DNA from 4 places in the Streptomyces sp. NBC_01142 genome. Region 2 is predicted to be linked to each of the others. Evidence: riboswitches for the same ligand, from Rfam matches in the RefSeq annotation. Region 2 holds a riboswitch; each other region holds the start of a gene.

Region 1 (7,194 bases), on a different contig from region 2:
ATCGCGTCGGCGTAGACAGTGGTGAGGACGGCCGGACCTGGTCGGTCAGCTGTCCCAGTGCCCGAAGGGTTTGCTGCGCCGGCCGCCCCGCGTACCCCGTCCGCCGGTCCGACGTGCGCGCGGGCCCCGTGGGTGGCAAGACTGGGGTATGGCAAACAAGGCAGTCCTCGAGGGTGGTCCGGACGATCTGCCCGAGCGGATCGTTCCGATCACCCCTCCCGGACAAGAGCTGAAGATTCCGCACCGCGGCGGGTACGAGCACTTCAAGGTCACCGCGCGGCATCAGGAGGGCCCGGAGGGACGGCTGCCTGTCTACGAGTGGTGGGAACGGACAGAGATCGCCGAATAGCGCGGGCGAGCGACCAGCGCGGGCGAGCCGGGCGGCGCGACCTCACCCCGCCGGGTGAGCCGGCGGCCGGCGACCCTCACTCGCGCAGAACCCGCAACAGCTCGTCGTCCGTCGCCGGACGCGCCGCCGCGAGGGCGGCGCGCAACTCCGGTACGCCCAGTCCCGGGGCCGTACGCGCCGCCAACAGCAGCCCGCCGCGACGCAGATGGACGTACGACCACACATCCCCGTCGTCGTGTCGCTGGGTGACCACGGTGAAACCGTCACCGACGTCCTCGCAGCTGATCCGGCCGGGCAGGTCCTCGGGGCAGTCGCCGTCCCGGCGTTCGGTGACCTGGTAGGGGAATCCGGGAGACGCGCCCTGTCCGCCGCCCGCCGTGAAGTGGACGCGGAAATCGGTCGGGCCGAGGGTGCCGCTGTCCTCCTCGAACTCGTAGTCGCCGGGCGGGTCGATGAGCAGGCGCTGTTCGCGGGAGAGTGGGTCGCCCGCGAGGAGTTCGTTCAACGTGTCGCGTTCACGCGCCTGGTGGAGGGTGTACGCGGCGAAGGCCAGGGTCCCGGCGAGCGCGGCCGCCGAGGTGAGGCGTACGGCCCGGCCCGGGACGAAGAACGCGGCGGTCAGCGCATACGGGATGCCGCTCAGCGGAATGAGCACCTCGGCGCTGCCCCTGCCGAATTCCTCCGTCGTCCACGCGGCCGCCCCGGCGATCGCACCCAGCGTGCCGCCTGCGAAGACGGTCACCGCCCAGCCGATGAGGCCGCCTGTCGTCGCGCAGAGCGGCACCATGCCGCGTGCGAGCCGGCCCAGCGCGGCCAGCGCCGCGACCGCGACCGGCCCGCCGACGAGCAGGGTGATCAGCGCTGCGGGCATGCCGCCGCCCCACCCGGCGCCGACTATCGCGAAACCCAGGGCGGGCGCCACCGCCGAACCGAAGAACCAGACGAGCAGCAGATGTCCCGCAGTCAGGGCCCAGGTCTTCTCGCCCCGCTCACCCTGCTGGCTCTGCTCCCTGCTCTCCCTCACGATTTCCCCCATGCGGAGCATGGTGGCGGAGTGGCAGGAGGGGCGACAGAGCGTTCGTACTCATCAATGGTGTGGATCTTGCTCCGGATGGCGTAAGGTTGTGTTTACCGACGCGGGGTGGAGCAGCTCGGTAGCTCGCTGGGCTCATAACCCAGAGGTCGCAGGTTCAAATCCTGTCCCCGCTACTTGCAGGCTACGGCCCGGCACTCGATGAGAGTGCCGGGCCGTTGTCGTATGCCGTCCCGTGAATGCGTGGAGTAGTGTCGCGTGCGCTATGAGTGATCAATGCGTTCGGGATGTTCGGCGTGATCAGGATGGTGAGGTGGCGGCCCGGACGGCTTCTGCCGTCGCGGCGCTGCTCGCCCTCTGCGCCCTGCTGATCGGTGTCTGGCAGGGCGCCGGCGGCGGTGGCGGTGGCGGCGACGGGCGCGTGCTCGCGCCCGCCGGCCTGGTCGGGGTCATTGCCCTCGGGGTGGACCGCGGCTGACTGCAGCTGACCGGTGCCGACGGGGCCGATCGGAGCCGACCGGAGTCGGCTGGGCGCCGTGCTCCGTGCGCTCCGGCCCTGGCCCGTACGCGCTCGTCTGCTCCCGTACGCCCCAGGCTGCCCCCCCGTACGCTTCCGTCCGTCCCCATCTCCTGTCGCCCACTTGGCCGAAGGCGAGTCGCCGCCCGGCGCCGCTGCGGCCAGCCTGGGTAGGGCGAAGGGCGCGGTTCCGTCCGCAGCCGTGGCCGTGGGTGGACTGGCAGGAGAACAGCGGTGGGGCAGCGAGACAAGGCCGGCATCAACAAGGCTCGCCGCTTCGTCCGGGCGCTGCCCACACTCTTGATCATCGGCGGGCTGGTCTACGACCTCGCGACCCCGCCCCAGTTCACGGCCGCGCCGCTCTTCTCGGCCGCTCCGCTGATCGCCGCCCCCTTCTTCTCCTGGCGCACCACCCTGCTGACCGGCATCGCGGCGGTCGCGGCCGTGCTCGGCCTGCACATCTACAACGGCACCATCGGCCGCGTCCCGGCGTACACCGAGCTGTTCACCGTGCTGACCGTCGCCGGGTTCGCGCTGCTCATCAACAGGGTCGTGATGCGCAGCGGCGAGCGGCTCGCCTCCGCCCGCGTCATCGCCGAGACCGCCCAGCGTGCCGTGCTGCCCACCCCCGTCGACCGGATCGGCGGGTTGCAGGTCGCCGCGCGGTACGAGGCGGCGCAGGCGGACGCGTTCATCGGCGGCGACCTCTTCGCCGTACAGGACACCCCGTACGGCGTGCGGCTGGTCGTGGGCGACGTCCGCGGCAAGGGGATGGAGGCAGTCGAGGCGGTGGCCGTCGTCATCGGGGCGTTCCGGGAGGCCGCCGAGCAGGAGAGGTCGCTGGAGGGCGTTGCCGAGCGACTGGAGCGTGCCCTGGCCCGTGAGGGGACACGGCGGGACACCCTTGACATCTTCGAGGGGTTCACCACGGCCGTACTCGCCGAGGTCCCGCGCGGCGGGGGCGTGGTGCGGGTGGTGAACCGGGGGCATCCGCAGCCGCTGATGCTGTACGCGGACGGGGACCTGGACATGCTGGAGCCGACCGTGGCCGCGCTGCCGCTGGGGATGGGCGACCTGGGGATGCTGCCGGACCGGGCCGAGGAGCATCCGTACCCCGCCGGGGCCACGCTGCTCCTCTACACGGACGGGCTCTCCGAGGCGCGCGACGCGGACGGCGTCTTCTACGACCCCGCCGGGCGGCTCGGCGGCCGGATCTTTCCCGGGCCGGAGGAGCTGCTGGACGCGCTGGTCGCCGACGTGCGCCGGTACACGGGTGGCCGGTCCACGGACGACATGGCGCTGCTGGCGGTCAGCCGCCCCGCGGAAGGGCAGCAGGACCGCCGCAGGACCGTGCCGGTCGTCAAAGCCGAAACGACCGTCCGGGTCGGCACGGCGGACAGGGCCGAGGAGCGGGAGACCTGAGGATCAGCAGACCTGAGGATCAGCAGATCCGCACGGTGCGTAGTCGGAAGATACCCCTCCGCATAGCATGTGATGCACCGTCAGATACGGAGCCTGCCTGAGGGGCGATCAAGTCGCCCGCTTCCGGCCCCTTGTGTCCCGGTAAGTCGTGATCAAAGTCGTTAATGATCACTCGGAACAGCTTGGAATCCGGCCCCCGAGTCTATTAACGTTCGATAACGCAGCGCGGTCGTCCCAGTCGTCGCAAGAGACGGCACCGTGCGCACGCGCCGAATCCCGCAAGGGAACCGGGGAACCACCAATTGGGGTGAATCGGGCATTCTTTGCCGCTTTTTTTCGGCGGCCGAGGCGCTCGTAGGAGACCTTCCTGCTCCGAACCCGTCAGCTAACCCGGTAGGCGAGAAGGAAGGAAAGGAGCACGCCTCCGTGGCGTCCAACAAACCTGCCCCCGAAGCACCCTTCGCGACTGACTACTTCGGTGACGAGGGAGCGGAGCGGACTTGGGAGGAATGGAACCCCACCGAGGACTCCGTCCGTCCGGTGCGCGGTCGGCACCGTGTCCTGAAGCAGCGCGGCGGACTCGCGCGTAGCTCCACGGTCCTCGGCGTCGGTGTGATCGCAGCGGTCGGCGCGGGCGGCATCGCCACCGCGCAGGACAAGCCTGCGGTCTCCATCTCGCTTCCCGACTCGATCTCGGACAACCTCCCCGACGCCAAGTCCCTGCCGGGCGTGGGCTCCCTGATGTCCGACGACGCCGACGGCGATGCGGGGATCGCGAACGCCGCCCCGCTCACCGCCATGACGGTTGCCGCCGACACCGGCTCGGGCACCACGGGCGTAGCGGACCAAGGCTCGAGCAGCGCGGGTGAGGCACTGCGCGCCCGCATCCTCCAGCAGGCCGAGCAGCAGCAGGCCGAGGCGGACGCCGAAGCGAAGGCAGCCGCTGAGAAGCTCGCCGCCGAGAAAGCCGCGTCCGAGGCGAGGAAGCAGCAGAGCGAGGCGGAGGCCAAGGTCGAGGCCGAGAAGCGGAAGGCCGAGGAGGCCGCGGCGGCCAAGGCCGAGGCTGATCGGCTCGCCGAGCTTGCCAAGAGCTACGCCGTCCCGCTCTCCTCGTACACGATCACCTCTACCTTCGGTCAGTCCGGTTCGATGTGGTCCTCCGGGTATCACACGGGTCTCGACTTCGCCGCCCCGACGGGCACGCCACTCAAGGCCGTGCACGGTGGCACCGTCAAGTCGGCGGGCTGGTCCGGCTCGTACGGCTACCACACGGTGCTGGAGCTCGAGGACGGTACGGAGGTCTCGTACAGCCACCAGTCCTCAATCGCCGTCAGCGTCGGGCAGAAGGTCGGCACCGGCGATGTCATCGGTCGCGTGGGCGCCACCGGCAATGTGACAGGGCCGCACCTCCACCTGGAGGTTCACACGGCGTCCGGCGACGGCGTCGACCCGATGGCGTGGCTGCGCGGCATGGGCCTCTCCGTCTGAGTCCCTGTCCCTGCCCGGGGACTTGTCCGAGTACCTGTCTCCACGGCATGTGAGCACTCCGGCACTACGGCAGCCTTCGTGGTGCCGCGCGCAGCTCTCGTATTCCCCGGCAGCCCTGGCGTACACCCCCGACGCCAGGGCTGCCGGGCTGTGCGGGCCCGCCGGCCGGAATAGCCCGCCCTGGTACGGCCGTTGATCAACGCATGATGTCACTCCGTACCCTCGGCTCCTCCGACCTCGCCGTGTTCCCGCTCGCCCTCGGCGGCAACGTTTTCGGCTGGACGGCCGACCAGGCGCAGTCCTTCGCCGTACTCGACGCCTACACCGCCGCGGGCGGCAACTTCATCGACACCGCCGACAGCTACTCCTCGTGGGTGCCGGGCAACGCAGGTGGCGAGTCCGAGACCGTCATCGGCGACTGGCTGGCCGCGCGTGGCAACCGCTCCGAGATCGTTGTCGCCACCAAGGTCGGCGCCCACCCCCAGTACAGGGGCCTCTCCGCCACGACGATCAAGGCCGCGGCCGAGGCGTCGCTGAGCCGGCTCCGTACCGACCGCATCGACCTGTTCTACACGCACTTCGACGACCCGTCCGTCCCGGTCGAGGAGATCATCATCGCCCTCGACCAGCTGGTGAGGGAGGGCAAGGTGCGCGCCATAGCCGCCTCCAACCTCAGTGCCGAACGGCTGCAGGCGTCGCTGGACTTCTCGGAGCGCGAGGGGCTCGCTCGCTACGTCGCGCTGCAGCCGCACTACAACCTCGTCTCCCGGGAGACCTACGAGGGGGAGCTCCAGGACACGGCCGCCCGCGCCGGACTCGCCGCCGTCCCCTACTACGCGCTCGCGTCCGGTTTCCTCACCGGCAAATACCGGCCGGATACGTCGGTGGACAGCCCGCGGGCCGGGAGTGCGGCCAGGCACCTGCAGACGGATCGGGGCCTCAAGGTGCTCGCCGCGCTCGACACCGTGGCCGGGGCGCGCGGCGCCGAGATCGCGACTGTTGCGCTGGCCTGGCTGGCCGCGCAGCCGACGGTCGCCGCGCCGATCGCCTCGGCCCGCAGGGTGGAGCAGCTGCCCGCCCTGCTGGCCGTCGCGGACCTGGAGCTGACGGCGGAGGAGCTGGCCGAGCTGACGGCGGCCGCTGCCCCGTAGCGGGCGGGACGGGGCGACGGGCGGGACGGGGCGTAGTGGCCGTACGGGCCGGGTCGGGAGTAGCTAGTAGCGGTACGGGTTGTGGCCGCTGTAGTCGCGGTGCGGCGGCGGCACCCGCACCCGGCCCGTCGCCCGCGCCGCGTACGTGAGCGCCGGACCGGCCGCCTCCTTGCGCTGCCACAGGTGGTGCAGCAGTTCCTGCTCGCGCGCCATGAAGTCCGGGCCCGCCGCACCCCGGCGGGCCCGATGGCGCAGAAACGCCAGGGAGGTCGCGAACCGCTCGTACTCCGACACGGTGTGCGCGGCGGCCGGTCCGTACCTGTGCCGGGCGAAGTCGCGCGCCATCGTGCGCGCCCGCATGGAGGAGAGGGCGCGCGGCTCCGCATCCGTCAGCCAGCCGGCCGCGGCGTACGCGGGCAGTTCGGTGGATATCGTGTGCAGTTCGCGCTGCCGCGTCCAGATCGCCAGCCAGGTCAGCAGGCCGAAGGCGGGGACCATGAACGCCCCGTACACGGCGTAGAACCCCCACGGGCCGAAGAGTGACGCCGAGGCGTTCCACAGGGCGTGCATGCCCATCGCGAGGGCGAGTCCCAGCAGCGGCAGGACGACCCGGCGGATCCTCTGGCGCTGCGCGGCGAGCGCGGCGATCCCGAAGCCGATACCCGTGAGCACGGTGAAGAGCGGATGCGCGAACGGTGACATGACGATCCGTACGAAGAAGGTCGCGGCGGTCACCGAGGCGAGGCCCGAGGTGCCGATCTCCTGGTCCTCGCCGAAGGCACTGCCCAGGTAGAGGATGTTCTCGGTGAAGGCGAAGCCGGTCGCGGTGATGCCGGCCACGACCACGCCGTCGACGATCCCGGTGAAGTCCCGTCTGCGGAAAATGAAGATCAGCAGGACTGCCACGGCCTTTGCGCTCTCCTCGACGACCGGAGCTATGACGGTCGCGCCGAGGGTGTCCGCGCTCGCCGGATCGGCGGTGGCGGTGGCTATCCAGCGGGTCGCGAAGGTGTTCGCGATGATCGCGACCAGGGCTGCGGCGCAGGCGCCCCAGGCGAAGGCGAAGAGCAGATTCCGCCAGGGGCCGGGCTCGACCCGGTCGAGCCACCGGAAGGCGGCCACCAGAAGCGGGACGGGCAGGGTCGCAAGACCGAGGCCGACCAGGAAGCCGTGGGTGCCGGTCTGTTCGCGGACGAGCGCGAGGATCATCAGACCGGAGAGGGCGAGGAGCGTG
Region 2 (7,194 bases):
ACCCGACGTAGCGGCCCCCTCGGCCGATCCGACGCAGCGGCCCCCTCGGCCGACCCCGACACAGCAGCCCCCTCGGCCGACCCCGACACAGCGGGCCGCCCCTACGCCGACCCGACGCAGCAGACCTCGATCCGGCCCGCGCCCGGCCCGGCGGAACGGGCCCGGGCGCAGGAACCGAACCTCAGAGCTTCTCGACCGGCGCGTACCGCAGCAGCAGGCGCTTCGGCTTGGTGTCCCCGAAGTCGATCGTCGCCTGCCCGTCCGCGCCCGACCCCGTCACCTCCACCACGGTCCCCAGGCCGAACTGGTCGTGCGTGACCCGGTCTCCGACCACCAGCGAGATCACCGGCTTGTCGCTCGCGCGCCGCGTGGCGAAGCCCGACGCACCGCCGCCCGCCCCGCCCGACCGCGCGCGCGAGGACGACAGCGACGACGAGATGCCCGACGTGGGCCCCGCGGGCGCGGCCATCGGCCCCGTCCGCTTCCACTCCAGGTGGTGGCCCGGGATCTCCTCAAGGAACCGCGACGGCGGGTTGTACGAGGGCTGGCCCCACGCACTCCGCATCGACGAGCGGGTCAGATACAGGCGCTCGCGGGCACGCGTAATGCCGACGTACGCCAGCCGCCGCTCCTCCTCGAGCTCCTTCGACTGGCCGAGCGCGCGCATGTGCGGGAAGACGCCGTCCTCCATGCCCGTCAGGAACACCACGGGGAACTCGAGGCCCTTGGCGGTGTGCAGCGTCATCAGCGTGATGACACCCGAGCCGTCCTCGTCCTCGTCCGGGATCTGGTCGGAGTCGGCGACCAGCGCCACCTTCTCGAGGAATTCGGCGAGTGTCCCCGTCCCCTCCTCCTCGCCGCGCTCCTGCTCGAACTCGAGTGCCACAGCGGCCAGTTCCTGAAGGTTCTCGATGCGGGTCTCGTCCTGCGGGTCGGTCGAGGCCTGCAGCTCGGCGAGATAGCCGGTCCGTTCGAGTACGGCTTCCAGCACCACCGCGGGGCCGGCGCCCGAGTCGACGATCGTGCGCAGCTCCTCCATCAGCACGTTGAAGCGCTTCACGGCGTTCGCGGAGCGGGCCGCCATGCCGTACGCCTCGTCCACGCGTCGCAGCGCCTGCGGGAAGGTGATCTTCTCGCGCAGCGAGAGCGCGTCGATCATCGCCTCCGCGCGGTCGCCGATGCCGCGCTTGGGGACATTGAGGATCCGGCGCAGTGGAACCGTGTCCTCGGGGTTCGCGAGGACACGCAGATACGCGAGGACGTCCCGGACCTCCTTGCGCTCGTAGAAGCGCACTCCGCCGACGACCTTGTACGGCAGCCCGACCCGGATGAAGATCTCTTCGAAGACACGGGACTGGGCATTCGTACGGTAGAAGATGGCGACGTCGCCGGCCTTCGCGTCGCCCGCGTCCGTCAGCCGGTCGATCTCGTCGGCGACGAACTGGGCCTCATCGTGCTCGGTGTCCGCCACATAGCCGGTGATCTGCGCACCCGCGCCGGCGTTCGTCCACAGGTTCTTGGGACGGCGGCTTTCGTTCCGCTCGATGACGGCGTTGGCGGCGGAGAGGATCGTCTGCGTCGAGCGGTAGTTCTGCTCCAGCAGGATCGTCGTCGCGTCCGGGTAGTCCTCCTCGAACTGGAGGATGTTGCGGATGGTCGCGCCGCGGAAGGCGTAGATCGACTGGTCGGCGTCACCGACGACGCAGAGCTCGGCCGGGTCGTCGCCCTCGCCGCCATGGGGGCCCACCAGCTCGCGCACGAGTGTGTACTGAGCGTGGTTGGTGTCCTGGTACTCGTCCACCAGGACGTGGCGGAAGCGGCGCCGGTAGTGCTCGGCGACGTCCGGGAAGGCCTGGAGCAGGTGGACGGTGGTCATGATGATGTCGTCGAAGTCCAGGGCATTGGCCTCGCGCAGCCGTGCCTGGTACATGCGGTACGCCTCGGCGAGCGTCTTCTCGAAGCCGTCGACCGCCTGGTCGGCGAAGGTCTCCTCGTCGACCAGCTCGTTCTTGAGATTGGAGATCTTCGCGCTGAAGGACTTCGGAGGGAACTTCTTGGGGTCGAGGTCCAGGTCGCGGCAGACCAGGGCCATGAGCCGCTTGGAGTCGGCGGCGTCGTAGATCGAGAACGACGAGGTGAAGCCGAGCCTCTTGGACTCCCGGCGCAGAATGCGGACGCACGCACTGTGGAAGGTCATCACCCACATGGCGTTGGCGCGCGGGCCGACCAGCTGCTCGACGCGCTCCTTCATCTCGCCGGCGGCCTTGTTGGTGAAGGTGATCGCCAGTATCTGGCCGGGGTGGACACTGCGGGTCCCCAGCAGATGCGCGATCCGGTGGGTCAGGACACGGGTCTTGCCGGACCCGGCCCCGGCCACGATGAGCAGCGGCGACCCGGTGTGCACGACGGCGGCGCGCTGCTGCTCGTTCAGCCCCTCGAGCAGGGCGACGGGATCCACGACGGTGCGCGGGGCGCCGTCACGGTGGTACGGGTCCCGGGCCGGGGGCACGTCGAACGTGCCCTGGAAGAGGTCGTCCGGAATCTGCTCCGGAGTCGATTCCTCGGGCGGCGGCGGGTGCTCGTCAGCCGTGGGCTGGAGGTCCGCCAGGAAGCTGTCGTCAAAGAGGCTGCTCATCGCTTTACGAGTCTAGGCCGCCGCACTGACAGCCTGCGGCCGCATCGGGATACGCCGCCAGTCCCGCCACCGATCGGGCCACCGATCCCGTGCACCGATCCCGTCACCGCCACTCGCCCCATGGACCCTGATCACGCTCCGCGCCCGGGCGGATACGCAAGCGCCCGCAGGTCATCCGCACATCAGAGCGGCCTGAGCGGCCCCGAGCAGCTCAGGGCGCCACCGGCGCGCCGCCCAGCCTCGATCAGACCGGATCCGACCTCGATCGTGAAGATCCAAATCATGCCCGCGAACGTGTCCCTGAAACACGGTCACGAAAAAGGTCACGAAAATGTATCAGGCATATCGACCATCAACCTTCACAGCAGGCACACGAATTGGCTAGCGTGCTCGATCAGGTGGACCCGTACCCCCATGGCGAACCACGCCAATCGGGCCATCTGCGCCGAATTCGGGCTTCCTGTAGGGAAGTTCGGAACCGGGGACCCACTATGCACAACCGGGGTGAATCGGACCGTGCCCCACTCGGTCCGTAGGGCGACCTTCCGTTCCGCCCGAACCCGACAGCTAACCCGGTAGGCGGTCCACGGAAGAAGGAGATGTCGGCCTTGGCGTCGCATCGCAAGTCGCGTACCCGTACCGGAATGGCCGGACTACGCAGCAATTCCCCCGCCGTCGGGTTCACGACGGCAGCTCTTGCCTCCGTCACCCTGCTGTCGACGCAGAGCGCCGACGCCGCGCCCGCCGAGCCCAAGCCATCCGTAGAAGAGGTACAGAAGAAGGTCGACGACCTGTACCGGCAGGCCGGCTCCGAGACGCAGAGGTACAACAAGGCGCAAGAGGCCACCGCCGAGAAGCGGCGCGAGGTCGAGGGGATGCTCGACGACGCCGCGAAGCGCACGGAAAAGCTCAACGAGTCCCGTCGCGCGCTCGGCAACTACGCGTCCGCGCAGTACCGGACGGGTGCGGTCACCCCGACCGCCGCGCTGCTGTTCGCGGACAGCCCGGAGTCGTACTTCGACCAGACACAGCTGATGGACCGGATGACCGACCGTCAGCGCAGCGTCATCGCCGACTACGAGACCGAACGGGCCGCGGCAGCCGAGCAGCGCACGGAGGCGACCAAGAGCCTTGAGTCGCTCACGGCCTCCCAGAAGGCCCTGCGCACCAGCAAGCAGGACGTCCAGACCAAGCTGGCCGAGGCGCGCACGCTGCTGTCGAAGCTGACCGCCGAGGAGAAGGCGCGGTTCGCGGAGATCGAGCGCAAGAAGGAGGAAGCGGCCCGCCGCAAGGCCGAGGCGAAGGCCAAAGAGGAGGCCGAGGCCGAGCGCCGACGCCAGGAGACGGAGCGCGAGCAGAACCAGGGCGGCGGTACGGACACGGGAACCGGCACCGGCACCGGCACCGGCACGGGAGCAGGTTCGGGCTCCACCGAGGACAGTACGTACGCGGCCAAGGCTGCCAAGGTCCTCTCCTTCGCCCGCGCCCAGATCGGCAAGCCGTACGTCTGGGGCGCGACCGGCCCGAGTTCGTACGACTGCTCGGGTCTGACCCAGGGCGCCTGGAAGGAGGCGGGCGTGGACCTGCCGCGTACCACCTGGGACCAGGTGGAGGTCGGCAAGCGGGTCGCCACGAAGGATCTGCTTCCCGGGGACCTGGTCTTCTTCTACGACGACATCAGCCACGTCGGGATATACATCGGCGACGGCAAGATGATCCACGCGCCCAAGCCGGGCACGAACGTCCGCGAGGAATCGATCTACTACATGCCGATCTACGGCAGCGTGCGCCCGGCCTGAGGCCGACCGCGGGGCGGGACAGGAAGCGGCGAGCAGAGCTGGACACGTCCCGGCCGGACGGGTGAACGACCGCGCGAAGCCTCTGGTGGAGACGGTTCTCTTGGCCGAGAACCCATCTGCCGGGGGCTTCACCCGTCTTTCATCCCACTCACTCACCTGCCGCGACGAGTGGGCAAAGAGTTCCTGAGCTGGGCGGCCGGCCCAGGAGCCGCTGTGCGATCATGCGGTCGATGACCCTGGGGAGGGGCCATTTCGGTGGTCGATGTGAGGAGTTCAGTGTGAACGCGGGTGGGGAGCAGAGCGGTTCGTCCGTGTCTGACGAGGAGTGGGAGCGGTTCCTCCGGGAGTCGGCGGACGGCAAGCCTGACGCGCCCAAGGAGCCGTCGGCGCGGGCCCGAGTCGTGGCGCGGCGGCTGCGCGAGGAGCCCACGAGGCCAGAGGCATGGCGCACGTACGCGCCGCCCCGGCCGAGGCGGAAGAAAGGCTGGTACGCGGTCGGGCTGCTGGTCTCACTCGCCCTGCTGGTCGTGGCGCTGGATCCGGGGCGGGTGATCGGATGGTTCGGCGGTGGCGGCGAGGCCGGGGGGCCGCTCGCCGCGGAATCGGAACGCCCGGACCAACCGCCCCCCATGGAGCCTGCCCGACGGCCCACGCTCGACGAACCGTTCAAGGGGTCGCCCGCGGCGCGCTGGGTGAGCGGCACGGCCGGGATCACGGTGCCCGCGGCCAGAGCGACCGGGTGGATGAGCACGGCGCAGGTGGAAGGGGCTCTCCGTCGGAGCCGGGACTTCCTCGCCGCGGCCAGCCTGGATCCGGGGGTGCTGCGGGGCGAGCACCCCGGCAAGGCGATCGCGCTGATCAACCCGCATCAGCAGGACGTCCAGGACTTTCTGTCGATCGCGTTCCGCGCACCGAGCAGGAAGAACGACCCGCTGCTGCTCTTCAGCCGCTTCGACAAGGCGCACACGCGCCTCGTCGGGGACGTCGTCAAGACCCGAGGCCGGATCACGTACCGGGAGGGCGAGCGCGGTGCCCTCCAAGTGACCGCCGATGTCACTTACGTGTACCCAGTCGCGCGGGCGGCGACGAGCAGCGACGAGGTCGCGCGCACGATCGTGCGGCGCGAGGTGGTGCTGAACTGGGACGATCCCGCGAAGGTGATCACCGAGCCGGGAACCTTCTCCCTCGTCTCGTACAAGGTCGACACGACCAACGGCGGCTGCGACACCGTCACCGGCTACCTCACCCCGGAGTTCGCCGCCGAAGAGCCGGCCACCGGGGCGGGTGGCGGCCCCGAGGTCGACCCCTACGACCGCAGCACGTCGATGGCCGAGCGGATGGAGGCCGCGGACGAAGGGTGCGGAACCGCGACGCGGTCGTAAGCGAGGTCAGGACAAACAAGCAAGGTCAGGACAAGCAGGGTCAGGAGCTGCGCTCCGCACTCGGCGCCGACCACATCCCGCCCGGTTCGGCCGTACCTCGGTTCGGCCGTACCCCTGTCGGCCGTACCCCTGTCGGCCGTACCCCGGTTCGGCCGTACCCCGGTTCGGCCGTACCCGGTCGGCTGCGGCTCCGGTCGACGTCGTACTCCCTGTCGTCGACGCGCAGTCCACGACCGACGGAGCACCGGGACCCCGCGCCGGCATCAGGTCCAGAGCGTCGCGATGAAGATGTTGGCGATCGTCAGCCCGCCCACCGCCCCGAAGAGCGCCTTCTCCACCTTCTCCTCGTCCCGCTTGACGTACACCAGGCCCAGAATCACCACCAGGACCGCCAGCTTGATGCCGATCTTGAGGTTGTTCACCGCCTGGTCGTCGGCCTGGTTCAGTCCCACCAGTGCCACGCCCGTGATCAGCATGGTCAGCGCGCCGTGCAGCATCGCGGGCGTGAACCGCGCAGTTCCCGCCCCCATCGCCTTCATCTGCGTCAGGAAGCCGCCGAGGAGTGACGCGATGCCGATGATGTGCAGGGCGACGAAGACATTGATGAGTACGTCCATGGGGCGGAGCCTAGCCCTCCCCATACCACCGCTCTCCGGGCAGGGCTGCCTCATTCGCCGCATCGGTCACAGCGGTGCGGGAAGGCGCGGGTATGCGGTCCGGGGCCACGGGACCGGCTCTCACAAAGCGCATCCGCGTGTCCACCTTTGGGCAATAGCGATCCTTGCACCGCAGCCCCGTGACCCCCAGGTTTAGCGTCCTCCCTCAGGTGGCCGACTCTCCCCACCGCCGTCGAGCTTCCGGGCGGCAGTCGGTCGCCACCGCCGAGAGATCCGGCGGCGGGCCGCTCCCCTGTGCGGTCCGTCGCCGGACCCGGACACGGGTACGCGGGGAAGACGGAAGGACGTGGACGCCCTCGTGGCAGCGCACCGGAAACGCAAGCAGCATCCGCTCACCGGGCCTGCCGCCCGTACCGCCGCCACCCTCGCGCTCGCCGGCGCGGCGACCGCCACCGGATTCGAAGGCACCGGTTACGCCGACCCCGGTCTCACCCCCGCCCAGATCAAGGCCAAGGTCGACAAGCTGTACCAGGAGGCGGAGGCCGCCACCGAGAAGTACAACGGGGTCAAGGAGCAGACCGCCGGCTTACGCACATCTCTGAACTCACTGCGCGACGAGGCCGCCCGCAGAACCGAGCGGCTCAACACCTCACGGAACGCCCTCGGTTCGATCGCCACGGCCCAGTACCGCGCCGGGAGCATCGACCCCGGTGTGCAGATCGCACTCACCTCGGACCCCGACGAGTACCTGGAGCGGGCCG
Region 3 (7,194 bases), 2.2 Mb from region 2:
CGGGCCCTCCCGGTGCGGAGCGCTCTGTTGACGATCATGTTGACAGCAGGTGAGGCAACTCCCGATACTGACTGGCGATTCAGTCACCCGGTGGTCGGCGCGCCCGGAGCCGGCGTGCCCGTGATCACCGTTCCCGAGGAGATCGCCGATGACCACTCCCCTGATCTCGCTCACCTGGACCGACCACGTCACCGACCGCCAGGGCCACTTGGTCATCGACCGCCTTGTGCGCGGGGTCGCCAGCGGCGGGCTGCGGATGCGCGAGGGCTGCACGCTGGAGGAGGTGGCGGGCCTCGCGCGCGGGATGACCATGAAGGAGGCCCTCCACTACAACGCGGAGGACCCGTCGGTCCGGTACATCCCGCTCGGCGGCGCCAAGGGCGGTATCGACTGCGACCCGCAGGACCCGCGGGCGTACGGGATCCTGGTCCGCTTCCTGCGTGCCGTGCGCCCGTACGTCGAGACCATGTGGACCACCGGCGAAGACCTCGGCCTCTCCCAGGACATCGTCGACAGGGCTGCCGCCGAAGCCGGTCTGGCCTCGCCCGTCCAGGCGGTCTACCCGCTGCTCGACGACGAGGCGGCAGCGCGCCGACGGCTCGCGGACGCCTTCGCCGTCGAGGTGGACGGCATCGGGCTCGACGAGCTCGTCGGCGGCTGCGGCGTCGCCGAGTCGGTCCTGGTGGCGCTCGACCGGGCGGAAATGGCGTACGAGGGAACGCGGGTCTCCGTCCAGGGCCTTGGCACGATGGGCGGGGCGACCGCCCGGTTCCTCGCCCGCGCCGGACTCAAGATCGTCGCCGTCGCCGATGTCAAGGGCACTGTCGCGAACCCGGCCGGGCTCGATGTCGATGCGCTGCTCGCGGCCCGTGACTCGTACGGGACCGTCGACCGCGCCGCCCTGCGGCACGACGATGTGGAGCTCGCGGGCGACGCCTGGCTGTCGGTCGACGCGGAGGTGCTGGTGCCGGCTGCCGTCTCGTACGCCGTGGACACCGTCAATCAGGCGCAGATCACGGCCCGTTGGATCGTCGAGGCGGCCAACATGCCGGTCCTGCCGGAGGCGGAAAAGTTGCTCGCCCGTCGCGGCACCACCGTCCTGCCGGACGTCGTCGTCAACTCCGGTACGAACGCGTGGTGGTGGTGGACCCTGTTCGGGGACATCGGCGCCGACGCGGACGAGGCGTTCACGTACACCCGTCGTTCCATGCGCGCGCTGATCGGTCAGATGCTGGCCCGCGCGGAGGCGGACGGGACGACTCCGCGGGCCGCCGCACACGCGATCGTCGCCGACCGTCTTCCGGCCATCACCGAGCGGTTCGGCTGGTACCGATGACGGCGTCGTGCGACGTCCACGGGGTGAAGACCCGGGAACGGACCTGCTGAACTTCCGCCCGGGCGGCCCCTTCCTGCGTCTCGCCCAGCAGAGGGCCGGTATCCAAGATCGCTGTGTAGGGTGACGACGTGACAAGAGTGCGGTTGAGCGTGGCGGAGCGGCGTGAGGAGCTTTTGAGCGCTGCCGTCGAACAGATCGAGGCCCGAGGTGTGGCCGCCGTGCGGATCGCCGACGTCGCGTCGGCCCTCGGGGTGAGCAACGCCCTGGTGCTCTACCACTTTTCGACCAAGGAGAAGCTCGTCGCGGCCGCGTTCACCTACGCCGCCGACGGCGACCTCGCACATCTGCGCAAACTGCTGGGCCGCCGCACCTCCGCCCTGCGCCGACTGCGTACCGCGGTCCGCTGGTACGCGCCGACGGGGCATGCCAAAGGCTGGCGGCTGTGGATCGAGGGCTGGGCGGCCGCGCTGCGCGAGCCGGCCCTGCGGGAGGTCGCCCGCGATCTCGACCAGCAGTGGAAGGCCGCGCTGACCGAGGTCATCGCGGAGGGCGCGGCGGCGGGTGAGTTCCGCTGCGAGGATCCGGCGTCCGTTGCCTGGCGGCTGACGGCCTTTCTGGACGGGCTGGCCGTGCAGATGACTTCGTACGCGGGGTCACTGTCGCGCGCCGCGATGCTGGAGTGGACCGACGACGCGCTCGCCCGCGAACTCGGCCTCGACCGCGCCGCGCTCACCGCTGCCGCACGCTGAACGGCCCCCGGGATCCCACCCGCACCCCCATACTGGGTAACTGTGTCTCAGCAGCCGCAACATCAGCAGACGGACCATCTCCCTCACGGGGTGCTGGTCATCGGGGGCAGTGGGGTGGACTCGGTCGTCCGGGTCGACTCCCTGCCGGTTCCGCTCGCCGACTCCGTCGGGGTGGGCCCGATCCGCGAATGGCCCGGCCACACCGGTGGCAACGTGGCCCTGGGCTGCCGGGCCCTCGGGCTGAATGTCACCTTCCTCGACTACATCGGCGACGACTGGCCCGGTCGGCAGGTCCGTGAGCATCTCGCCGCGGGCGGCGTGGACTTCGAGCCGCTCATCTCCCCGGCCGGGACGCGGCGCGCGGTCAATCTCGTCGACTCCTCGGGGCGCCGGATGTCCTTCTACGACGCCCGCGATCCCGCGGACCTGCGGATGCCGCGGGACTTCTATCTCCCTCATCTGCGGCGTACCCGCCACGTACATCTCTCGATCACGAACTTCACCCGGTTCCTCTACGACGACATCGAGGCGCTGGGCGTCCCGGTCTCCACCGATCTGCACGACTGGGACGGACTGGCCGACCACCACCGGGAGTTCGCGCTCCGCTCGGACCTGGTCTTCCTCAGCGCGGCGGGCGCGGGCGAGCGCATAGCGTCGGTGATGCGGGAGATCCTGCGCGAGGGGCGGGCGCAGGCGGTGGTGGCGACGGCGGGCGCGGGCGGCTCGTATCTCCTCACCCGCGACGGCAGCAGCACCCCGCGCCCCATCCCGGCGACCGCTCCGCCGGCCCCGGTGGTCGACTCCAACGGCGCGGGCGACGCCTACGTCTGCGGCTTTCTGTACGGCAGGCTGTCCGGCCTCGGCCTGGAGGAGAGCGCCCGCCTCGGCGCGGTGGCGGGTGCGTATGCCTGTACGGGAGAGGGCAGTACGCCGATCGGCCAGGCCGAGCTGTTGTCGGCCGCCGGGGCCTGACGCGCTGGTTCGTACGCCTCGCTCCGCTTCGACCGCCCCGGGGCCGGGCCGTGCGCCCGGTCAGCGGGACAGGTCTGCCGCACCCCGCACGCCGGCTGTCACAGGGGCAGCAGGTTCGGGCGCTTGGCCTCGACATGGTCGCCGGAGCTCTCGCCGCGCAGCCGGCGCCCGATCCACGGCACGAGATGTTCGCGCGCCCACTGGATGTCGTCGCGACGCACGTCGAGCGCGCCGCGCGGCGGCTGGGGCGGCCACGGCTGGTCGGGGTCGGCCGGCACGTCGAGCCCGAGTACCTGGGCGGCGCGCAGCGCGATCCGAGTGTGGCCCTCGGGTGACAGATGCAGCCGGTCGCTGTCCCAAGCACGCCTGTCCTGCACGGACTTGAGCGACCACAGATCGAGGACGGGGCAGTCGTAGCGGTCGGCGATGGACCGTACATGCGCGGTAAATGTCGCGATCTTGCCGCGCAGATGGCGCAGGACCGGCACTCCGCGCGTGTCGAAGCCGGTGGTCACCATGACGGTGCCGACCGCACCGGCGAGGTCGGCGACCGCCCGTTCGAAGCGCTCCGCGACGTCGTCGGGGTCGCTGCCGGGCCGGATGATGTCGTTGCCGCCCGCGCAGAACGTCACCAGATCCGGGGCGAGTTCCCTTGCCCTGGGGACCTGTTCCTCGACGATCTGGTCGAGAAGACGGCCGCGTACCGCGAGATTGGCGTACCTGAAGGTGTGCTCCGGCATGCGGTCGTCGAGCAGGACCGCGAAACGGTCCGCCCAGCCGACGTACATCCCATCGGGGCCCGGGTCTCCGACACCTTCGGTGAAACTGTCACCAATCGCCGCGTACGACCCGAATATGCCATTTTTCCCTGTTCTCGAATCGTCTGCCACAAGACCACATCTTTCCCTTATGGATGTGACCTACGCGACCGTAAGGAGGGGTTGACGAGGGGTGATCTATACCACCGGTCAAGTTTCGACCAACCCGGAATACGACGACTCCCCTCGCACCACGGGACGGCGGCGCGAGGGGAGAAGTCGTCAGCGCAGAGCGGTGACCAGACGTCAGAGAGGTGAGCAGACGTCAGATGGACACGCCGTGCTGGCGCAGGTAGGCAAGCGGGTCGACGTCCGATCCGTAGCTGGGACCGGTGCGGATCTCGAAGTGCAGGTGCGGGCCGCTGGAGTTTCCGGTGGAGCCGGAGAGGCCGATCTGCTGGCCGCCGGTCACGCTCTCGCCGGAGGAGACAGAGAGGGAGGAGAGGTGGGCGTACTGCGAGTAGCTGCCGTCGCTGTGCTGGATGACGACCTCGTTGCCGTAGGAGCCACCCCAGCCGGCGGAGACCACGGTGCCCGCACCGACGGACTTGACGCTGGTGCCGGAGGCCGCGGCGAAGTCGACACCGGTGTGATAGCCGCTGGACCACATGGCGCCGGAGGCACGGTAGGCGGTGCTGATGCTCGCGCCGTCGACGGGGGCGGTGAAGCCTGAGCCGCGCGCGGCACCGCTGCCGGAGTCATTGGACGAGGGCTGCGGCGCGGACGACGAGGCCGAGTCCGCGGCGGAGTTGGGCGAGGACTTGGCCTTCTTCTCCGAACGGGGCTTCGGCTCGGGCTTCGACTCGGGCTTCGATTCGGCCTTCGGCTCGGCCCTCTCCGGGGCCTTGGCCTTCGACTTCGCACCGATCGTGATCTTGAGGCCGGGGTGGATCAGCGAGGGGTCGTCACCGACGACCTCACGGTTGTCCTGGTACAGCTTCTGCCAGCCGCCGCGGACGTCGTGCTCGTCGGCGATCTTCGACAGGAAGTCGCCGGAGACGACGGAGTAGACGGTGGGGGCGGCGTTCTTCTGCGCCGCGGGTGCCGCGGCGGCACTGGAGGCGGAGGAGAAGGAGGAGGCGGTCACGGCCTTCTCCGGCGCGGCGGCGGGCGTCGTGCTGCCTGCCGCGTGGGCGCCGGTGGCACCGATGAGCGGAAGTGCGATGGCGGCGCCACCCGTACCTGCGGCGACGAATCCGCGGGTGATCGGGTTGGACTTGGGACGGCGGTGCTTACCCTTTGCGGGCATGGCGCATTCCTCTCCGGCGCCGGCGAGGTGAGCTGTCGGGTTCGGGCTGGAGATGCCCGGTCGCGCTGCTGCACGACTTCACCCCAAGCCGCTCCGGAACTCCGGAATCGGCGTACTACCTGGGTCCCCCGCTCCTGCCACACGTGGGTGGGTTCGAATTCCGGTCGGCGGCAGGATGAGGCGGTCCGTCCGGATTGACGGTGACCGTAAGCGAGTCGGTCGGGCGGGTACAAGCCATCACATTCGCGGGCCAATGATCCCTGTGACATGTCCGCAGAATTCCGGTCACCCTCCGTGGACTCAGCAGCCCAACTTTCCCCCTGACAACGGAATTCGCCTCCACAGAATCACCACACACCGTCACGGATATGATCCTGCTCACGAGCCAGGCCCCATCTCCCTTGTAGATGGGGCACGTTATGTCGAATCGTCCAATACGGACAGAAGCATCATTTAATGACGTTCACCCCCACTTGCCACCCGAAGCCTCAATACCTGCTATGACCGCAGGAATTCACCGGGGCGGTCATCCGGTTCGACCATGACCTCCCCTCCGTACGGGCAAGGACCCCGACCTCAAAATCGGACAAACCGCCACGAATCACCCTTCACTGCCTCCCTGTCGGGCAGCCGGCGGCAGCAGCCCGCGGGTGACGTCGGTCACCGTCGCGACGAGCCTGTACGGCCGTCCTCGGGACGACCCGCGGAAGCCTTCTGGCCGTCGTGGCGAATGCGGTATCGCCGAGGGCAAATCCAGCCGGGCGTTTTCCGCGTACATGCCGACCACCGGGGCCGGTGGCGACCGGATTGCTCATCGGCGCCGGGAAAATCTCGGTGGGCGCCGGACGCGGAAGTCGCCGCAATTCCTTGGAGCGGGATACGCCCGGTTCCCTGCTGCGAAGAATGCCGGTGACGGCCCGGGCCCGGTCAGCGGCGCCGCAGCCGGATCACGGTGGCGTCCATGTCACCTTTCAGCCCGGTGTGCAGTCCGTGGTGCAGCAGTACGGCTCCGCGGTGGACGGCTTTGGTGTCCAGGCATTCGTACGCCGCCGAGGGATCGATTCCGCGCTTCCTAATGTTGTTGTCAAGCAGCCGGTGTCACTGGGGGTGCGACCTGGTAGCACCGTCGGTCGCGGATCAGGGCCCATAGGACGTTGACGCGTCGGCGGGCGAGGGCGAGCACGGCCTGGACGTGTTTCTTCCCCTCGGCGCGTTTGCGGTCGTAGAACTTCCGGGAGTTGGGATCGCATCGGATGCTGACCAGCGCGGAGGTGTAGAACACCCGCTGCAATCGCCGGTGGTATGCCATGGGCCGGTGGAGATTGCCGCTGACCTTGCCCGAGTCACGCGGCGCGGGAGCGACACCGGCGAAGGCCGCCAGGGCGTCCGGGGAGTCGAACTCGTCGAGGCTGCCGCCGATGGCGGCGAGGAACTCCGCACCGAGCACGGTGCCGATGCCCGGAACACTTTGGACTATGTCGGCGAGTTCGTGCTCGCGAAACCGGCCCTCGATGAGCTTGTCCATCTCGGAGATCTGCTCGTTGAGGGTCATCACCTCCTCGGCCAGGGTGTGGACCAGCCTGGCGATGGTCTTCTCCCCTGGGATCGAGGTGTGCTGGCGCTCGGCGGCCCCGACCGCCGCCTCGGCCAGGGCCCTCGCGTTACGGACCTTGCGGTTGGCCAGCCACTTGGTCAGCCGCGAGGTGCCGGTGCGGCGGATCGCGGCCGGGGTCTGGTAGCCCGTCAGCAGCTTGAGCGGTCCGGCGTTGGTCACGTCCAGGGCCCGTTCCAGGGCCGGGAACATGCTCATCAGGGTGCCGCGAAGGCGGTTGACCACGCGGGTGCGGTCCTCGACAAGGTCGGCACGGCGTCCAGTCAGCAGCTTGAGCTCGATGGCGGCTTCGTCGCCGGGGCGGATGGGCCGCAGGTCGCGGCGCATCCTGGCCTGGTCGGCGATCACGTAGGCGTCGCGGGCATCGGTCTTGCCCTCACCGCGGTAGCCGTCGGAGGCCCGGTTGACCAGGCGGCCGGGGATGTAGAGGACCTCCTGGCCGTGGCTGACCAGCAGGG
Region 4 (7,194 bases), 1.2 Mb from region 2:
GAAATCGACGGTGTCCTCGTCGATCGACTCCGTCATCAGGCTGGTGGCATCCGCCATCCGGCACTCGGTGTACCGCATCGCGGCCGGCGGGTCGTCGTTGCCGAGGGAGCCGAAGTTGCCATGGCCGTCGACCAGCGGCAGGCGCATCGAGAACGGCTGTGCCATCCGCACGAGGGCGTCGTAGATCGACGCGTCTCCGTGCGGGTGCAGCTTACCCATGACCTCGCCGACGACGCGGGCACACTTCACATAGCCGCGGTCGGGGCGCAGGCCCATTTCGTTCATCTGGTACACGATCCGGCGGTGCACCGGCTTCATTCCGTCACGTGCGTCCGGCAGGGCCCGGGAGTAGATCACCGAGTACGCGTACTCGAGGAAGGAGCCCTGCATTTCGTCCACGACGTCGATGTCGAGGATCTTCTCCTCGAAATCGTCCGGCGGCGGGGTCTTCGTGCTGCGGCGGGCCATCGCGGCTGCTGCTCCTTCGCGTACCAGGTCTGAACTGACGCCGACCATTGTGGACCGTCCCACTGACAACGCCGACCGCGACCCGGGAACTTCGCCAGGTGTCACTGCGCTTGCATACAGTGGCAGGACTTCTCCGTATCGCGATCGAAGGGACGTACATGCCCATGGGTCACACGGCCACAGCGCAGGCCGGTTCCGGCGGCCTGACAGCGACTGAGCACCGGCTGGACAACGGCTTGCGCGTGGTGCTCTCCGAGGACCACCTGACCCCGGTCGCCGCGGTCTGCCTCTGGTACGACGTCGGTTCGCGCCATGAGGTCAAGGACCGTACCGGCCTCGCTCACCTCTTCGAGCACCTGATGTTCCAGGGCTCCGGCCAGGTCAAGGGGAACGGCCACTTCGAGCTGGTGCAGGGGGCCGGCGGCTCGCTGAACGGCACCACCAGCTTCGAGCGCACCAACTACTTCGAGACCATGCCCACGCACCAGCTCGAGCTGGCGCTCTGGCTGGAAGCCGACCGCATGGGCTCGCTGCTCGTCGCGCTCGACGACGAGTCGATGGAGAACCAGCGCGACGTCGTCAAGAACGAGCGCCGCCAGCGGTACGACAACGTTCCGTACGGCACGGCCTTCGAGAAGCTGACCGCCCTCGCCTACCCGGAGGGCCACCCGTACCACCACACCCCGATCGGCTCGATGGCCGACCTGGACGCGGCGACCCTCGAGGACGCGCGCGCCTTCTTCCGTACGTACTACGCGCCGAACAACGCCGTGCTGTCGGTCGTCGGGGACATCGACCCGGTGCAGACGCTCGCCTGGATCGAGAAGTACTTCGGCTCCATCCCCTCCCACGACGGCAAGCAGCCGCCGCGCGACGGCTCGCTCCCGGAGAACATCGGTGAGCAACTGCGCGAGGAGATCCACGAGGAGGTACCGGCCCGGGCGCTGATGGCCGCCTACCGGCTGCCGCACGACGGAACGCGCGAGTGCGACGCCGCCGACCTGGCGCTCACCGTCCTGGGCGGCGGCGAGTCCTCGCGGCTGCACAACCGCCTGGTGCGCCGTGACCAGACGGCCGTCGCGGCCGGTTTCGGCCTGCTGCGGCTGGCCGGCGCGCCTTCGCTGGGCTGGCTGGACGTCAAGACGTCCGGCGGTGTCGAGGTGCCGCAGATCGAGGCAGCGGTCGACGAGGAGCTGGCGCGGTTCGCCGCCGAGGGGCCCACGGCCGAGGAGATGGAGCGCGCGCAGGCCCAGTTGGAGCGCGAGTGGCTCGACCGGCTGGGCACGGTCGCCGGCCGCGCCGACGAACTGTGCCGGTATGCCGTGCTGTTCGGCGACCCGCAGCTGGCGCTGACCGCCGTCCAGCGGGTGCTGGACGTCACCGCCGAGGAGGTGCAGGCGGTCGCCAAGGCCCGGCTGCGCCCGGACAACAGGGCGGTGCTGGTCTACGAGCCCCTCTCTGCCGACGACAGCGACGAGAACGCCGAGAACGACGAGCACGAGGGGGCGGACCAGTGACCGACGCTGCCGTGACCATGGACTTCCATCCGCAGCCGACGGCCGGTACTGCCCGGCCCTGGGCGTTCCCGGCCCCCGAGCGCGGCGCGCTGGACAACGCGCTGACCGTGCTGCGCTGCCACCGCCCCGGCCAGCAGGTGGTGGCCGTCGAGATCTCCCTCGACGCCCCGCTCGATGCCGAGCCCGAGGACCTCGACGGCGTTGCCACGATCATGGCGCGCGCTCTGTCGGAGGGAACGGACAAGCACACGGCGGAGGAGTTCGCCGCCGAGCTGGAGCGCTGCGGCGCCACTCTCGACGCGCACGCCGACCACCCCGGTGTCCGTGTGTCGCTGGAGGTCCCGGTCTCCAGGCTGCCCAAGGCGCTCGGTCTGCTCGCCGAGGCACTGCGTGCGCCCGCCTTCGCCGACAACGAGATCGAGCGGCTCGTACGCAACCGGCTGGACGAGATCCCGCACGAGAGTGCCAACCCGGCCCGCCGGGCCGCCAAGCAGCTGTCCAAGGAGCTCTTCCCGGCCTCCCTGCGCATGTCGCGCCCCCGCCAAGGTTCGGAGGAGACCGTGGCGCGGATCGACGCCCCGGCCGTACGGGCCTTCTACGAGGCGCATGTCCGGCCCGCCACCGCCACCGCGGTGATCGTCGGCGATCTCACCGGCGTCGACCTGGACGCCGTGCTCGCCGACACCCTCGGCACCTGGACCGGCAACACCGCGGCGCCCCGCCCCGTACCGCCGATCACCGCCGACGACACCGGCCGTGTGGTGATCGTGGACCGGCCCGGCGCCGTACAGACGCAGCTGCTCATCGGCCGCACCGGCCCGGACCGCCACGACCGCGTCTGGCCGGCGCTGGTGCTGGGCACGTACTGCCTCGGCGGCACCCTCACCTCTCGGCTGGACCGCGTCCTGCGCGAGGAGAAGGGCTACACCTACGGCGTACGGGCCTTCGGCCAGGTGCTGCGTTCCGCCCCCGACGGGACGGGTGCCTCGATGCTCGCCATCAGCGGCTCCGTGGACACCCCCAACACCGGACCGGCACTGGACGACCTCTGGAAGGTGCTGCGCACCCTCGCGGCCGGGGGGCTCACCGACGCCGAGCGCGATGTCGCCGTGCAGAACCTGGTGGGCGTCGCCCCGCTGAAGTACGAGACGGCGGCATCCGTCGCGGCCACGCTCGCCGACCAGGTCGAGCAGTACCTCCCGGACGACTTCCAGGCCCAGATGTATGCACGCCTGGCAGAGACCGGCACGGTCGAGGCGACGGCCGCGGCCATCAGTGCCTTCCCGGTGGACCGTCTGGTGACGGTGCTCGTCGGCGACGCGTCGCAGATCGAGGAGCCGGTCAGGGCGCTGGGCATCGGCGAAGTGACCGTTGTCACAGGATGATTGATCGCCCCGGCGGTCGGCCGAAGCGGCGAACAACCTGAAGAAGCAAGCGGAACCCCGGCGTCAGGTGCGATGTCGGGGTTCCGTCTTATGTCCGCTTTGCGGGAGAGGTTGCCTGTCTGCCCTGTGGCGTGCGCTACAAAACGGCCTGTCTGTTTGGCGATTGAAAGACGGCCCGCCTAGCGTCGGTCCGGCTGTCCGCCAGTAGCCCGCCGCATCCGCGGCATCGGGCAGCCATCGCCGAGTCCCCGTCAGGCGCGAGCCTGGGGAGCCGGGGACCCATTCAGTCCCTGGGGTGAATCGGACGCCTTCGCACCCGTGCGGAGGGGCCCGTAGGAGACCTTCCTGCTCCGAACCCGTCAGCTAACCCGGTAGGCGAGAAGGAAGGAAAGGATCAGCCACTTCATGGCGTTCACCCGTGCCACCGGGAAGCACCGTGCCCCGAGCCGGATGTCGCGCAGGAGCGCGAACATCGCCGGCGTCGCGGCCCTCGCCACCACCGGCGTCATCGGAACCCTCGCTTCCCCGGCGCTGGCCGCCGACTCCGACGCCACCGGCGTCGAGGACACCGGCCTGACCCAGGTCGTGGCCGCCGACTCCCTCGCCGACCAGATAGCCGACCAGGCCGAGGCCCAGGAGCGGGAGGCCGCGCAGGCCGCCGCCAAGGCGAAGGCCGAGGCTGAGGCGAAGCGCAAGGCCGAGGCCCGCGCCAAGGAGGCCCGCGAGGCCAAGGAGCGCGCCGCCCGCGAGGCCGAGCGCAAGCGTCTGAACTCCTTCCAGCTCCCCGTCTCCGGTTCGCAGGTCACCACCGGCTACCAGGCCGGCGGCTCGCTCTGGTCCTCCGGCAGCCACTCCGGCGTGGACTTCCGTGCCCCGTCCGGCAGTTCGGTCGTGGCGGTCGGCTCCGGCACCGTCGTCGAGGCCGGCTGGGGCGGCTCGTACGGCAACAACATCGTGATCAAGATGAACGACGGCTCCTACACGCAGTACGGCCACCTCGCGTCCATCGGCGTCTCGGTCGGCCAGAGCGTCACCCCGGGCCAGCAGATCGGCGTCTCCGGCTCGACCGGCAACTCCACGGGCCCGCACCTCCACTTCGAGGCCAGGACCACCGCCGAGTACGGCTCCGACATCAACCCGGTCGCGTACCTGCGCGCGCACGGCGTCAGCGTCTGACCCGCTCCTGCCTGATGCGGAACCCGCGTGGTGCTGCACCCGCCTGATCCGCGCTCCGTGTGATCCTGCGTTCCGACCGAAGGCCCCGGCTCACCGCCGGGGCCTTCGGCGTGTGCGGCCCGCGGGCATCGGTGCTCCCGGCGCAGTCCTGGCCTGAAGATATCCGTGGATTCCGGTCTGCCATCGGAAAATCTGCCTCACTGCAATAGAGTTACCGAACAGGCATCAATGGGCTGCGTTTCGCGCGGATTAAAGCGGAGGTTCGGTCATGCGCATTCCCGCGCACTCGGTATGCACGGCGATTCGCGACGACATCGTCTCCGGTGTATTCGACCGCGGCAGTCGGCTCGCCGAGGAGCAGCTGGCCCGTCGCTACGGCGTCTCCCGGGTCCCCGTGCGTGAAGCCCTGCGCACCCTGGAGTCCGAGGGGTTCGTCACCACGCGCCGCCATGCCGGTGCCTGCGTCGCCGAACCCACCGAACAGGAGGCCGCCGACCTCCTGGAGATCCGGATGCTGCTGGAGCCGCTGGGAGCGGCCCGCGCCGCCCAGCGCCGTACCGAGGCGCATCTCAAAGTCCTGCGCGGCCTGGTCAGACTGGGGCAGGAACGCGCTCGCCGCGGTCAGGGCGAGGATCTGCGCTCCCTGGGTGCCTGGTTCCACGAGACGCTCGCCCAGGCCTCCGGCAGCCCCGGGCTGACCGCCCTGCTCACCCAGCTGCGGCACAAGATCGCCTGGATGTACGCCGTGGAGCAGCCCGCCCACCCGGTCGAGTCGTGGGCCGAGCACGGCGCGATCGTGGACGCCGTGGCGCGCGGCGACGGGGAACGGGCCCGGGCGCTGACGGCCCTGCATGCCGAACGGGCCGCCGCCGCCCACCGGCTGCGCCGCCAGGAGCGGGTGAGGACTTCGCAACATGCCGTACACACGGCGAGCGTCCGGCATTAACAGCCGCGCCGTATACAAAAGGGGAGATATTCGCGGGAGCTCTATTCTGCTGCCCGAATTCATTTGACAAGGCCATGGGCCGAGACTTCCCGGCCGTGGATTGGGACCCGGAAAAGAACAGAGCCGTGGTGCCCCGAATTCGGGACACCACGGCTCTGCCGGGGCTTAATCAATGAGCCGGATCAGACGGTCTCGGGAAGCTCGTCGAGCCCCTCGGCGACCAGCTTTGCCAGACGGTCCAGGGCGGCGTCGGCGCCGTCCCCGTCGGAGGCGAGCACGATCTCCTCGCCGCCCTGCGCGCCCAGGCCGAGCACCGCGAGCATGGAGGCGGCATTGACAGGGTTGCCGTCAGCCTTGGCGATCGTCACGGGGACGCCGGCGGCCGTGGCGGCACGGACGAAGATGGAGGCGGGGCGGGCGTGAAGGCCCTCGGCCCAGCCGACATTGACGCGGCGCTCAGCCATGGTGTTGCCCTTCAAGTCTTGGCACGTACTAGCGGTTGTCTAGACCAGTCTCTCATGTGGTGCGGCGTGCTCCATGCCGACCTCGGAGCCGCAGCTGTCCGGCCGTCGGCCCTCCTCAGAGTGCCCCGCACCAACGGCCCCCGCGACCGGTGACTCGGCCGTAGGCTTTCTCCCATGCAGCCTCCGCCGGAGCAGGATCAGCACCACGCCTACCCCGATCACTGGGAGGCGGACGTGGTGCTGCGCGACGGCGGCACCGCGCGCATCAGGCCCATCACCACCGAGGACGCGGAGCGGCTGGTCAGCTTCTACGAGCAGGTCTCGGACGAGTCCAAGTACTACCGGTTCTTCGCGCCCTACCCCCGGCTCTCCGCCAAGGACGTCCACCGCTTCACCCATCACGACTACGTGGACCGGGTGGGTCTTGCGGTCATGGTGGGCGGCGAGTTCATCGCCACCGTCCGCTACGACCGGATCAACGCACAGGGCCGGCCCGCCAGTGCCCCCGCCGACGAGGCCGAGGTCGCCTTCCTGGTCCAGGACGCCCACCAGGGGCGCGGCGTCGCCTCCACCCTGCTCGAGCACATCGCCGAGGTCGCCCGCGAGCGCGGCATCCGGCGCTTCGCCGCCGAGGTGCTGCCCGCCAACAACAAGATGATCAAGGTGTTCCGGGATGCGGGCTACACCCAGAAGCGCAGCTTCGAGGATGGCTCCGTCCATCTGACCCTCGATCTCGAACCGACCGCCGAGTCCCTCGCGGTCCAGCGCGGCCGCGAGCAGCGCGCGGAGGCCCGCTCCGTGCAGCGCCTCCTCGCTCCGGGTTCGGTCGCCGTCGTCGGCGTCGGCCGCGCACCCGGTGGCGTGGGCCGCACCGCGCTGCGCAACCTTCTCGAGGCAGGGTTCACCGGCCGTACGTACGCCGTGAACCGCGCCTTCGCCGAGGACCAGGGCGAGGTGGACGGCGTCCCGGCCTTCCGCTCGGTCGGGGAGATCGGGGAGGCGGTCGACCTCGCGGTCGTCGCCGTCCCGGCCGACCGGGTGCCGGAAGCGGTGGCCGACTGCGGCGAGCACGGCGTCCAGGGCCTGGTCGTCCTCACCGCCGGATACGCCGAGAGCGGCGCCGCGGGCCGGGAACGCCAGCGCGACCTGGTGCGGCAGGCACGCTCGTACGGGATGCGGATCATCGGACCGAACTCCTTCGGCATCATCAGCACCTCGGACACCGTCCGCCTCAACGC

What was found. A riboswitch is a leader RNA that binds a small molecule or an ion and turns the genes downstream of it on or off. The one in region 2 is predicted to bind cyclic di-AMP.
Region 1: it holds a riboswitch for cyclic di-AMP, as region 2 does, so the genes downstream of both, OG883_RS30515 (M23 family metallopeptidase) here and OG883_RS02695 (C40 family peptidase) in region 2, are expected to answer to the same signal.
Region 3: it holds a riboswitch for cyclic di-AMP, as region 2 does, so the genes downstream of both, OG883_RS12495 (M23 family metallopeptidase) here and OG883_RS02695 (C40 family peptidase) in region 2, are expected to answer to the same signal.
Region 4: it holds a riboswitch for cyclic di-AMP, as region 2 does, so the genes downstream of both, OG883_RS08035 (M23 family metallopeptidase) here and OG883_RS02695 (C40 family peptidase) in region 2, are expected to answer to the same signal.

Annotation. Positions count from the first base shown of each region.
Region 1 is NZ_JAPEOR010000002.1:2,859,991-2,867,184, reverse strand. It holds gene OG883_RS30545 (alpha/beta hydrolase) at 1-2, opposite strand, end outside; gene OG883_RS30540 (DUF5988 family protein) at 149-349, shown strand; gene OG883_RS30535 (hypothetical protein) at 426-1,385, opposite strand; tRNA gene OG883_RS30530 (tRNA-Met) at 1,485-1,558, shown strand; gene OG883_RS30525 (hypothetical protein) at 1,696-1,860, shown strand; gene OG883_RS30520 (PP2C family protein-serine/threonine phosphatase) at 2,134-3,321, shown strand; cyclic di-AMP (ydaO/yuaA leader) riboswitch at 3,579-3,736, shown strand; gene OG883_RS30515 (M23 family metallopeptidase) at 3,748-4,809, shown strand; gene OG883_RS30510 (aldo/keto reductase) at 5,013-5,960, shown strand; gene OG883_RS30505 (PrsW family intramembrane metalloprotease) at 6,024-7,194, opposite strand, start outside.
Region 2 is NZ_JAPEOR010000001.1:527,183-534,376, reverse strand. It holds gene OG883_RS02705 (M23 family metallopeptidase) at 1-11, shown strand, start outside; gene pcrA (DNA helicase PcrA) at 182-2,635, opposite strand; cyclic di-AMP (ydaO/yuaA leader) riboswitch at 3,069-3,232, shown strand; gene OG883_RS02695 (C40 family peptidase) at 3,235-4,434, shown strand; gene OG883_RS02690 (hypothetical protein) at 4,713-5,816, shown strand; gene OG883_RS02685 (hypothetical protein) at 6,080-6,433, opposite strand; gene OG883_RS02680 (C40 family peptidase) at 6,792-7,194, shown strand, end outside.
Region 3 is NZ_JAPEOR010000001.1:2,738,163-2,745,356, reverse strand. It holds gene OG883_RS12515 (Glu/Leu/Phe/Val dehydrogenase dimerization domain-containing protein) at 149-1,336, shown strand; gene OG883_RS12510 (TetR/AcrR family transcriptional regulator) at 1,465-2,085, shown strand; gene OG883_RS12505 (carbohydrate kinase family protein) at 2,179-3,057, shown strand; gene OG883_RS12500 (SGNH/GDSL hydrolase family protein) at 3,156-3,947, opposite strand; gene OG883_RS12495 (M23 family metallopeptidase) at 4,141-5,124, opposite strand; cyclic di-AMP (ydaO/yuaA leader) riboswitch at 5,129-5,284, opposite strand; gene OG883_RS12490 (GH36 C-terminal domain-containing protein) at 6,052-6,201, opposite strand; gene OG883_RS12485 (IS110 family transposase) at 6,209-7,194, opposite strand, start outside.
Region 4 is NZ_JAPEOR010000001.1:1,731,756-1,738,949, forward strand. It holds gene OG883_RS08020 (DNA topoisomerase (ATP-hydrolyzing) subunit A) at 1-468, opposite strand, end outside; gene OG883_RS08025 (pitrilysin family protein) at 627-1,985, shown strand; gene OG883_RS08030 (pitrilysin family protein) at 1,982-3,370, shown strand; cyclic di-AMP (ydaO/yuaA leader) riboswitch at 3,599-3,763, shown strand; gene OG883_RS08035 (M23 family metallopeptidase) at 3,776-4,546, shown strand; gene OG883_RS08040 (GntR family transcriptional regulator) at 4,815-5,492, shown strand; gene OG883_RS08045 (HPr family phosphocarrier protein) at 5,675-5,956, opposite strand; gene OG883_RS08050 (GNAT family N-acetyltransferase) at 6,131-7,194, shown strand, end outside.